DNA from 3 places in the Bacillus sp. OTU530 genome. Region 2 is predicted to be linked to each of the others. Evidence: riboswitches for the same ligand, from Rfam matches in the RefSeq annotation. Region 2 holds a riboswitch; each other region holds the start of a gene.
The links. Region 2 has a riboswitch for S-adenosylmethionine ahead of AAHB12_RS00050 (methionine biosynthesis PLP-dependent protein). Riboswitches for the same ligand answer to the same signal wherever they lie in the genome.
Positions count from the first base shown of each region.

Region 1: linked by a shared signal. The riboswitch ahead of metK (methionine adenosyltransferase) and the one ahead of AAHB12_RS00050 (methionine biosynthesis PLP-dependent protein) in region 2 are both predicted to bind S-adenosylmethionine.
Region 3: linked by a shared signal. The riboswitch ahead of AAHB12_RS17535 (PLP-dependent transferase) and the one ahead of AAHB12_RS00050 (methionine biosynthesis PLP-dependent protein) in region 2 are both predicted to bind S-adenosylmethionine.

Region 1 is NZ_JASATP010000043.1:28,036-31,196, reverse strand. Features, by position in the region: gene metK (methionine adenosyltransferase) at 381-1,580, opposite strand; SAM riboswitch class I at 1,723-1,832, opposite strand; gene pckA (phosphoenolpyruvate carboxykinase (ATP)) at 2,135-3,161, shown strand, end outside.
Region 2 is NZ_JASATP010000001.1:7,622-10,782, reverse strand. Features, by position in the region: gene AAHB12_RS00055 (bifunctional homocysteine S-methyltransferase/methylenetetrahydrofolate reductase) at 1-459, opposite strand, end outside; SAM riboswitch class I at 766-878, opposite strand; SAM riboswitch class I at 1,096-1,208, shown strand; gene AAHB12_RS00050 (methionine biosynthesis PLP-dependent protein) at 1,285-2,397, shown strand; gene metC (cystathionine beta-lyase) at 2,394-3,161, shown strand, end outside.
Region 3 is NZ_JASATP010000023.1:61,191-64,351, reverse strand. Features, by position in the region: gene AAHB12_RS17545 (homoserine dehydrogenase) at 1-638, opposite strand, end outside; gene metA (homoserine O-acetyltransferase MetA) at 768-1,673, opposite strand; gene AAHB12_RS17535 (PLP-dependent transferase) at 1,654-1,854, opposite strand; SAM riboswitch class I at 1,968-2,073, opposite strand; gene AAHB12_RS17530 (SH3 domain-containing protein) at 2,810-3,161, shown strand, end outside.

The sequences.
Region 1 (3,161 bases), on a different contig from region 2:
TTTCATGTTCGGATCCTTTGGAGGTAGTCCAAACCACCCCGCTTAAGAATACACTCAGACAAAGCAGCCAAAACAAACACGCAATTTTATTAATCATTGCAGTCCATCCTTCCTTTCCCCTTTACACTGGTTATGCTCCACAAAGGGAACGAACAGAAAATGCATCTGCAGGCTTATTGTTTGAGGAAAAGAAACGATGCACTCATTCCTTTTTTTCACAACTACAGGGAACCGAACAGCCCGTGTTGATCGTGTAGCTGATTGACGTAGCTCTACTTATACTGTATTCCTAAAATTTCCGGCTACGTCTCACTTCTAGCCGGAAATTTATACTTTTTCAAATAAAAAAGACCCATGCGCTGCATAGATCTTTTTCATGATTATACCCCTGCTTGCTGACGAAGCGTATCAGCTTTGTCTATACGCTCCCAAGTAAGGTCAAGCTCGTTGCGGCCAAAGTGACCGTACGCTGCTGTTTTCTTATAAATCGGGCGACGTAAATCAAGCATTTTAATGATACCTGCTGGACGAAGGTCAAAATTTTTACGAATCAAATCAACCAATACATCCTCAGACACTTTTCCTGTTCCAAATGTATCAACAGAAATAGATACTGGCTGCGCTACACCAATCGCGTATGCAAGCTGTACTTCCGCTTTATCCGCAAGCCCTGCTGCTACGATGTTTTTCGCAACGTAACGAGCGGCATATGCTGCAGAACGGTCTACCTTTGTAGGATCCTTACCGGAGAACGCACCGCCGCCATGGCGAGCATACCCGCCGTATGTATCAACAATGATTTTACGGCCTGTTAAACCAGCATCCCCTTGCGGTCCACCGATTACGAAGCGGCCTGTTGGGTTAATAAAGTATTTTGTATTCTCATCAACAAGCTCAGCTGGAACAACTGGCTTAATTACATATTCTTTAAGATTACGCTCGATTTGCTCATGCGTTGCTTCTGGATGGTGCTGCGTGGAAATAACGATTGTATCAACGCGAACCGGCTTTCCATTTTCATCGTATTCAACCGTTACTTGTGTTTTACCGTCCGGACGAAGGTACGGTAATGTATCATCCTTGCGCACTTCTGTTAAACGGCGGGATAACTTGTGTGCAAGAGAGATTGGAAGAGGCATAAGCTCTTTCGTTTCGTTACATGCAAAACCAAACATTAAACCTTGGTCACCAGCACCGATTGCTTCGATTTCTTCGTCAGACATAGAGCCTTCACGCGCTTCCAGCGCTTTATCTACACCCGCTGCGATATCAGCAGACTGTTCATCGATAGAAGTTAATACCGCACATGTTCCAGCATCAAAGCCGTACTTTGCACGAGTATAGCCAATTTCACGGATTGTTTCACGAACGATTTTTGGAATGTCCACGTATGTAGAAGTTGTAATTTCACCAGCTACTAGCACTAAACCTGTTGTTACCGTTGTTTCACAAGCTACACGTGCGTTTGGATCGTTTGTTAAAATCGCATCCAAAATAGAATCTGAAATTTGGTCACAAATTTTGTCCGGATGCCCTTCGGTTACAGACTCGGACGTGAAAAGACGACGCTTGTTTGTCATTGGTAAACCTCCCCTAATCTATTATGTACGGAACTCATCCCTAAATTAAATTGTCATACGACATTCTTAAAATTCCCAAGAAAGCAAAATAAAAAACCTTTCCATCTGAGGAAAGGTTGAATGTGTCATTTCTTGCCTTTCACTCTTATCGTTCAAAGCATTGCTGCCTTGCATCAGGTTGAGCACCTTTACCTTTTCGGTCAGGTTGCTGGGCTTCATAGGGCCTGTCCCTCTGCCAGCTCGGGATAAGAGAGTATCCGTCTTAAAGCTATAGTATAGAAATAACACTACTTTGTCAATTCATTCCCCTTAAATTTCAGCAAAAAAATCCTGCTTATTATGTGTTGGTACATGTATTCTAAAACGAATAATAGTACACACCAATTCATCTAATAACATCTTGATCAATTTTTATAACAGGAAAAATCCCCAAAAAGTGTAAACACACAAACATAAACCAATAAATAGTATACACTATTTAAAACAATGTGTTATACTTTTTATGGGTAATGTGAGATATTTTTCTATAATTCAAACAAAGGATGGTTTTGATGATGAATACTGTGAATGTCCAAATCGGGTTAAATGAACTATTAAACGGAAGCAATGCACATGTTCAATTAAGCGTACCGCAATTGGTAGAAAAGGTTTTAATCCGAGAAGAAGGAAGCCTAACTTCAACAGGTGCTGTTTCTGTTTCAACCGGAAAATATACAGGGCGTTCTCCCAAGGACAAATTTATTGTCAGCGAAGCATCCGTCAAGGATAAAATTGACTGGGGCGTAGTGAACCAGCCAATTGCTGAAGAAACCTTTCACCACTTATACACAAAGGTACTGGAGCATTTAAGAGAAAAAGAGGAGCTTTTCGTATTCAAGGGCTTTGCTGGCGCAGACCGTAACTACCGCCTTCCCATCCAGGTTGTAAATGAATTCGCATGGCACAACTTATTTGCCCAGCAGCTATTCATCCGCCCGACAACACAGGAGCTTGCAAACCACGAAGCACAATTCACCATCGTGTCTGCTCCGACATTCAAAGCAGACCCAGCACTCGATGGAACAAAATCGGAGACATTCATTATCATTTCCTTTGAAAAGCGGATTGTACTGATTGGAGGTACAGAATATGCAGGAGAAATGAAGAAATCCATCTTCTCCATTATGAACTATTTACTTCCAGAGAAAGATATCCTTTCTATGCACTGCTCGGCCAATGTAGGGGAAGAAGGAGACGTTGCACTATTCTTTGGTTTATCCGGTACAGGAAAAACAACCTTGTCTGCCGATTCAAACCGTAAATTAATCGGTGATGATGAGCACGGTTGGTCTGACAACGGCGTATTCAATATTGAAGGCGGCTGCTATGCAAAATGCGTAAACCTATCCCGCAAGAAGGAACCTCAAATTTTCGACGCGATTACTTTCGGCTCTGTATTAGAGAATGTTGTGTTAGATGAGAATACTAGATTTGCAGATTATAATGATACCTCCTTAACAGAGAATACACGTGCCGCGTATCGGATTGATGCAATTGAAAATATTGTACTTCCAAGTGTTGCCGGTCATCCGAATACAATTG
Region 2 (3,161 bases):
AAGTGCGTGCAGCAGCTCTGTTTCATCGTAAAATGTTTCAAGCAGGAGGCCGTCTATACCTTCTCCAAGCAAGGCATTCGCCTGCTCCACAAGCATAAATTCACGCTCTACGTCGTTAAGCGTAACGCCGCCGATATGCTTCATACCGCCGATTGTTCCAATTATCAACGTCTCTGCATTCGCTGCCCGTTTCGCATTTTGTACAGCTGCACGGTTGATGCGGGATACTTGATCTCCCAGACCATGCATACGAAGCTTGCCTTCGTTCGCTCCATACGTATTCGTTTGAATTACGTCCGCACCCGCTTCTACATATTGCCGATGAATATCGATAATACGCTCTGGATCTGTTACATTCAGCTCCTCAAAGCAGCTTTGCAGGCCACGCGAATATAAAAGTGTTCCCATCGCACCGTCACCAAGTACGACGCCTCCCTTTAATCTCTCTAACAACCTCATTCTCTTCCCCTTCTTTCTCTAATCAATGTATGTGTAGCTCCGTTCCCGGAAGGAAAATACTATAAGAAAAGCAGACGTGGTCCATCCCTGCTCCTGTAGCAAAACAACCCAAGCGGTTCGGCTGGAGTTAACTGACGGAAATACTCCTTAAGCTCTTCTCTGCTACCAGTGCTTTTGTTCTTACTAGTAGAAGGATTATTTTGCAAAAAGAAGCAGACCGCAATAGCTTGACAATACTCGAAACATATACTCTCGGATTTCAGTAAGAAACCCCCTCTTCAGACAGAAAGAGGGGGTTTGATGTCCCTCTTATCATCCAGAACAGATTCGTTCTGCAGGTGTTAGCACCGTTTCAAGCATACAAGCTTGAAGGTTGCCGGGCTTCATCGGGCCTTTCCCTCTGCCTCTCTCGATAAGAGCATTATATTTTCATCTAAGGTTATGATAACATAGAAACGGCATTATCGTCTTCATATAGCAAATCCCAATTTTCACTTAATTTAGCATGTGTACTGGAGTGAAGTCAATGGCATTTTTTGAAATCAAAGAATTTACGGAAGATTATAAAAAGGGAATTGATTTTTATACTGTATTTAGTATAAATTATATAAGGGACTTACAATTTTATAATTTTTTCTCTTATCAAGAGAGGTCGAGGGAACTGGCCTGACGACGCCTCAGCAACCATTAACATGCAGTTAAAAAGGTGCTAACTCCAACAAATTCTAACAGAATTTGAGAGATAAGAAGGTATTCTCACCGAGCACAAAGCCTTCTTTCACAACAAAGAAGGCTTTTATTGTTTATTAAAGGAGGAACTGCACTATGTATTCACAAGAAACGAAACTAGCTCAAATTGGAAACCGCAGCGAAACAGCTACAGGAGCGGTTAATCCGCCTGTTTATTTTTCTACTGCTTATCGTCATGAAGGAATTGGACAATCTACTGGCTTCGATTATATTCGCACAGGAAATCCAACAAGAAAAATTTTGGAGCGCGCCATCGCTGATCTAGAAGGCGGCGATCAAGGCTTTGCATGCAGCTCTGGCATGGCTGCGATTCTTGTTGTTCTCTCTCTGTTTAAAACAGGAGATGAAATGATTGTATCTAAGGATTTATACGGCGGAACGTACCGTTTATTTACAGAGCATGAAAACAAATGGGGTGTTCGCTTTAAGTATGTTGATACGCATAACCTAGCGGAAGTAGAAGCAGCAATTTCCGAGAACACAAAGGCTGTATTTGTGGAAACTCCTACCAATCCTTTAATGGAAGTAACTGATATCGCGGCTGTCGCGGAAATCACGAAAAAACATGATCTTCTTTTAATTGTAGATAACACATTCTATACGCCAGTGCTGCAACAGCCACTTTTACTTGGCGCAGATATTGTAATTCACAGCGGCACAAAGTATCTCGCTGGACATAACGATGTATTAAGCGGTTTGGTTGTAGCAAAAGGCGAGGAGCTATGTCAGCAAATTGGTTATTACCATAACGCATCCGGTGCTGTATTAAGCCCGTTTGATGCTTGGCTTGTGATTCGCGGAATGAAAACATTGGCTCTTCGTATGAAGCAGCACGAAGCAAACGCAAAAGCGATTGCGGCATTTTTAGAAGATGCTGAAGGCATTACAGATGTCTTATATCCAGGACAGGGCGGTATGCTTTCCTTCCGTGTAGCCGATGAAAGCTGGGTGAATCCACTCTTACAGTCCTTACAGCTTATTTCCTTTGCTGAAAGCTTAGGTGGTGTAGAAAGCTTGATGACCTATCCAGCTACACAAACACATGCGGAGATTCCAGAAGAAATTCGCTCTGCTCGCGGTGTTTGTAACCGCCTGCTTCGCTTCTCTGTCGGAATTGAAAGCGCAGAGGACCTCATTCAAGATTTAACGCAAGCTCTTGTCGCAGTGCGCGAAGGGGTGAAAGCATGACAAAGTACGAGCAAGATACACTGTTAATTCACAATGGCTTTAAATATGATGCAGGAACAGGGGCGGTCAGCGTCCCGATCTACAATTCCTCTACATTCCATCAGGTGGATGTAGACTCCTTTGGAAAATACGACTACAGCCGCTCCGGCAATCCGACGCGCGAGGTGCTGGAAGAAACAATCGCGCTTTTGGAAGGCGGCGTAAGAGGCTTTGCATTTGCATCCGGCATGGCGGCAATTTCGACTGCTTTTCTTCTCTTATCACAAGGAGACCATGTTGTGATTACTGAGGATGTATACGGCGGAACATTCCGTGTTGTAACAGAGGTGTTAACACGCTATGGCATCAGCCATACATTTGTTGATATGACTGATATAGCGCAGGTAGAGGCAGCAATCCAGCCGAATACAAAGGTCATCTATATGGAGACGCCTTCTAATCCGCTTTTGAAAATTACCGATATTCGCGCAATATGTGAACTTGCGAAAAAAGCCGGCGCGTTAACATTTGTAGATAATACCTTCTTAACGCCACTTTCGCAGAAGCCGCTTGAGCTAGGAGCCGATATTGTACTTCACAGCGCAACAAAGTTTCTTGCCGGACATAGTGACGTAATGGCAGGACTTGCAGTTGTAAAGGATGAAGAATTGGCAAAGCGCTTCTACTTTTTACAAAATGCGTTTGGCGCAATTCTTAGTCCACATGATTCCTGGCTTGTGCTGCGCGGCCTTAAAACACTTCATGTGCGTCTGCAGCACTCTGTT
Region 3 (3,161 bases), on a different contig from region 2:
CCAAGCGTTGCAAGAATTGTCATCTTACGCGCTGCATCCAAGCCTTCTACATCTGAAGTTGGATCCGCTTCTGCAAATCCAAGCTCCTGCGCTTCCTTTAACACATCCTCATATGCTCTTCCTTCATTTGACATCTTTGTCAAAATGAAGTTTGTTGTTCCGTTCACAATTCCCATCATTTTCGTAATTCGATCAGAGGAAAGTCCGTCCACAATGGTGCGAAGAATCGGGATACCGCCAGCTACACTTGCCTCATAAAATAAATCACATTGATTTTCCTTTGCTACAGAAAGCAGCTCAGTGCCATATACAGCCATTAAGTCTTTGTTGGCTGTCACAACATGCTTGCCATTTTGCAATGCGCGTAAAATATGCGCTCTTGCTTCTTCAAGTCCGCCCATTACCTCAATAACTATATCAATATTCTCATTGTCGATGATTTCCGTTGCATCCTTAGTGAGCATATCAGGGGTAATTTGGACATCTCTTTCTTTTTCTAAGTTCTTCACTAAAATTTTCGTAACTTTGACAGGACAACCGATTTGATGAATGAGGCGATCTTGATGAGCATTAATGATCTTGACCACCCCACTGCCAACTGTGCCGAGTCCTAGTAAACCAACCCGAATTTCTTCCACTATAGTCCACCCCTTTTTTACAAAATGATATTTATGTGCAATTATATAATTTCATGTCGTAAAAAACAATATATTGTCAACATTCTGAATACGTTTTATAATTTTATCCCTAAGAAAACGTTACCACTTTCATAAAATGAATGGTGTTTCCTGGTATACATAATAATTGAGCCAATTGGAAAATAACAAATTCCCATGACTTCTCCACTTCACTATCGGGCTCTGAGTTGGATCATTATCCCGATAATAATTTTTTGGAATCTCAATTTCTAAGCCTCTGCTTATATCACGATCATATTCATTCTTTAACGTATCACGTCCATATTCACTATGACCGAACACAAAAATATTCTTCCCTTTAGCATCAGCGGCAATATGCACACCTGCTTCGTCAGATTCTGCCAAAATCTTCAGCTCTGGTACTTTTATAATATCCTCTTTCCGTACTTCTGTATGCCGCGAATGAGGAGCCCAAAAGTATTCATCAAATCCGCGCATTAGCTGCACATTCTGCACCTGTACCTCATGCTCAAAAATACCAAAGGTTTTCTCTTCAAGCGGGTATTTTGGAATGCCATAGTGATAGTAAATCCCAGCTTGTGCACCCCAACAAATGTGAAGAGTGGATGTTACGTGAGTTTGTGTATAATCCATAATACGTTTTAGCTCTTCCCAATAATTCACGTCTTCAAACTCCATCGTCTCTACCGGAGCTCCGGTGATGACGAAGCCGTCAAATTTCTCTCCTTCTACCTCGCTGAACGTTCTATAAAAGCTCGTCAGATGCTCCTGTGACACATTTTTTGACGTATGTGATTCCATATGAAGCAGATGAACGTCAACCTGCAGCGGTGTATTGCCAAGAAGGCGTAACAGCTGCGCTTCTGTTTCCTGCTTTGTCGGCATTAGATTCAAAATAGCAATCTTGAGCGCACGGATATCCTGATGCTCCGCACGTTCCTTCGTCATAACAAAAATATTTTCCTTCTGCAGGACTTTACCAGCTGGTAAGTCTTTATTCACGATGATAGGCATATTCTTTTCCTCCGGATAATGCTTGATATAAATCTGCAATTAACTCTTCCACCTCTTGAATACCGATGGACAAATGAATGAAGTCCGGTTTGACTCCAGCAAGAAGCTGCTGCTCCTCAACCGTTTGGCAGTGCGCTATGCTCGCCGGGTGAATCGTTTCTTGCTTCCATGCTTCTCCCATTCCCGCACCCTTCTTTCCTCGATATACACTTTCTTAAAAGTATAAAAAAAAACTGCTCCTTTTCCCCGCAGGTAAAAGAAGCAGTTATGTCCAAAATCATCCGGCTCATACCTCTCTTATCTCTCAGGAAATATACCTGCAGGATTTGGCACAATTCCGTTCGACGGCTGTTGCCAAGGCTTCATAGGGCCTGTTCCCTCTGCCTGTTCTTGATAAGTCGTATGCATTCATTAGTGCTGATTGTATCGAAATTAATTGGTACTGTCAACATGTTTTTTAAGGCTTATACGATGTGATCAAAGACTGCATATCGTCAATATGACCGCTGTCCTAACTATTAGCTATCACTGCTCACATCTTAACCTTCTTTATTATATCATCCCGTCATGAACTCAATAGAGAGATTGGAATTCGACATATTAGGCATCTTCTACTTAATATAAAGAAACTTGCTGATTAGCGATCCGTTAGGCGAAGATAGGGGTATGGTTACACCTTGTTCCTAAAGTTTCCTAATACACCGAATTTGCTTCTAGCTGGAAACCTATACTTTCTTACAGTGAAAAAGAAAGCAAACAAGGGCATCGTTTGCTCAAGGTTCTCAATCTTTTTTATCCCCATTATTCTCTGGACCTTTGATTGCGAACTAAAATATCAATAATTCTATACATAAAGAAATAATGTTTGAAATTCGTCTCGTTCCTACATACCTGCCTCTATAAAGGTTTACCGTTTTCTTTTATTTACTTAAGAAAATATTATAATAGATAGAATTTTTAATCAATGATCAAATTTTCTATCATTTACCAAAATAATCCAAATAAAAAGAAGGAAGTCTTTAAATGACTATTGAATATACTCTTCTCATAAGAAGAAAAAATCATGTCTCTGCAATTAATCTACATAATCCTAAGCCTCGGTAATCTATCCATACATACGTTTAGGAGGGTTCCTTATGAAACGTTTATGGTTTAGCCTTATCTTACTGCTCGCTATTTTCCTCCCCCAAGAACCGACTCAAGCTGCCTCGACATCTTCTCAAGTAGTAATTGTTAATACCGCAACAAACAAGCTTGCCCTTTATGAGAATGGAAGTCTAGTTCGTGAATTTTCAGTCGGAACTGGCAAAAGCAGCACCCCTACCCCGTCAGGAAAGTTCACCATTGTAAACAAAATTACCAATCGTCCATACTATACAAGGGGAATTAAAGGAGGCGCTCCAGATAACCCGCTCGGAGATCGCTGGATGGGTTTAAACATAAATGGAACAGCTGGTGATACATACGCCATTCATGGCAATAATAATG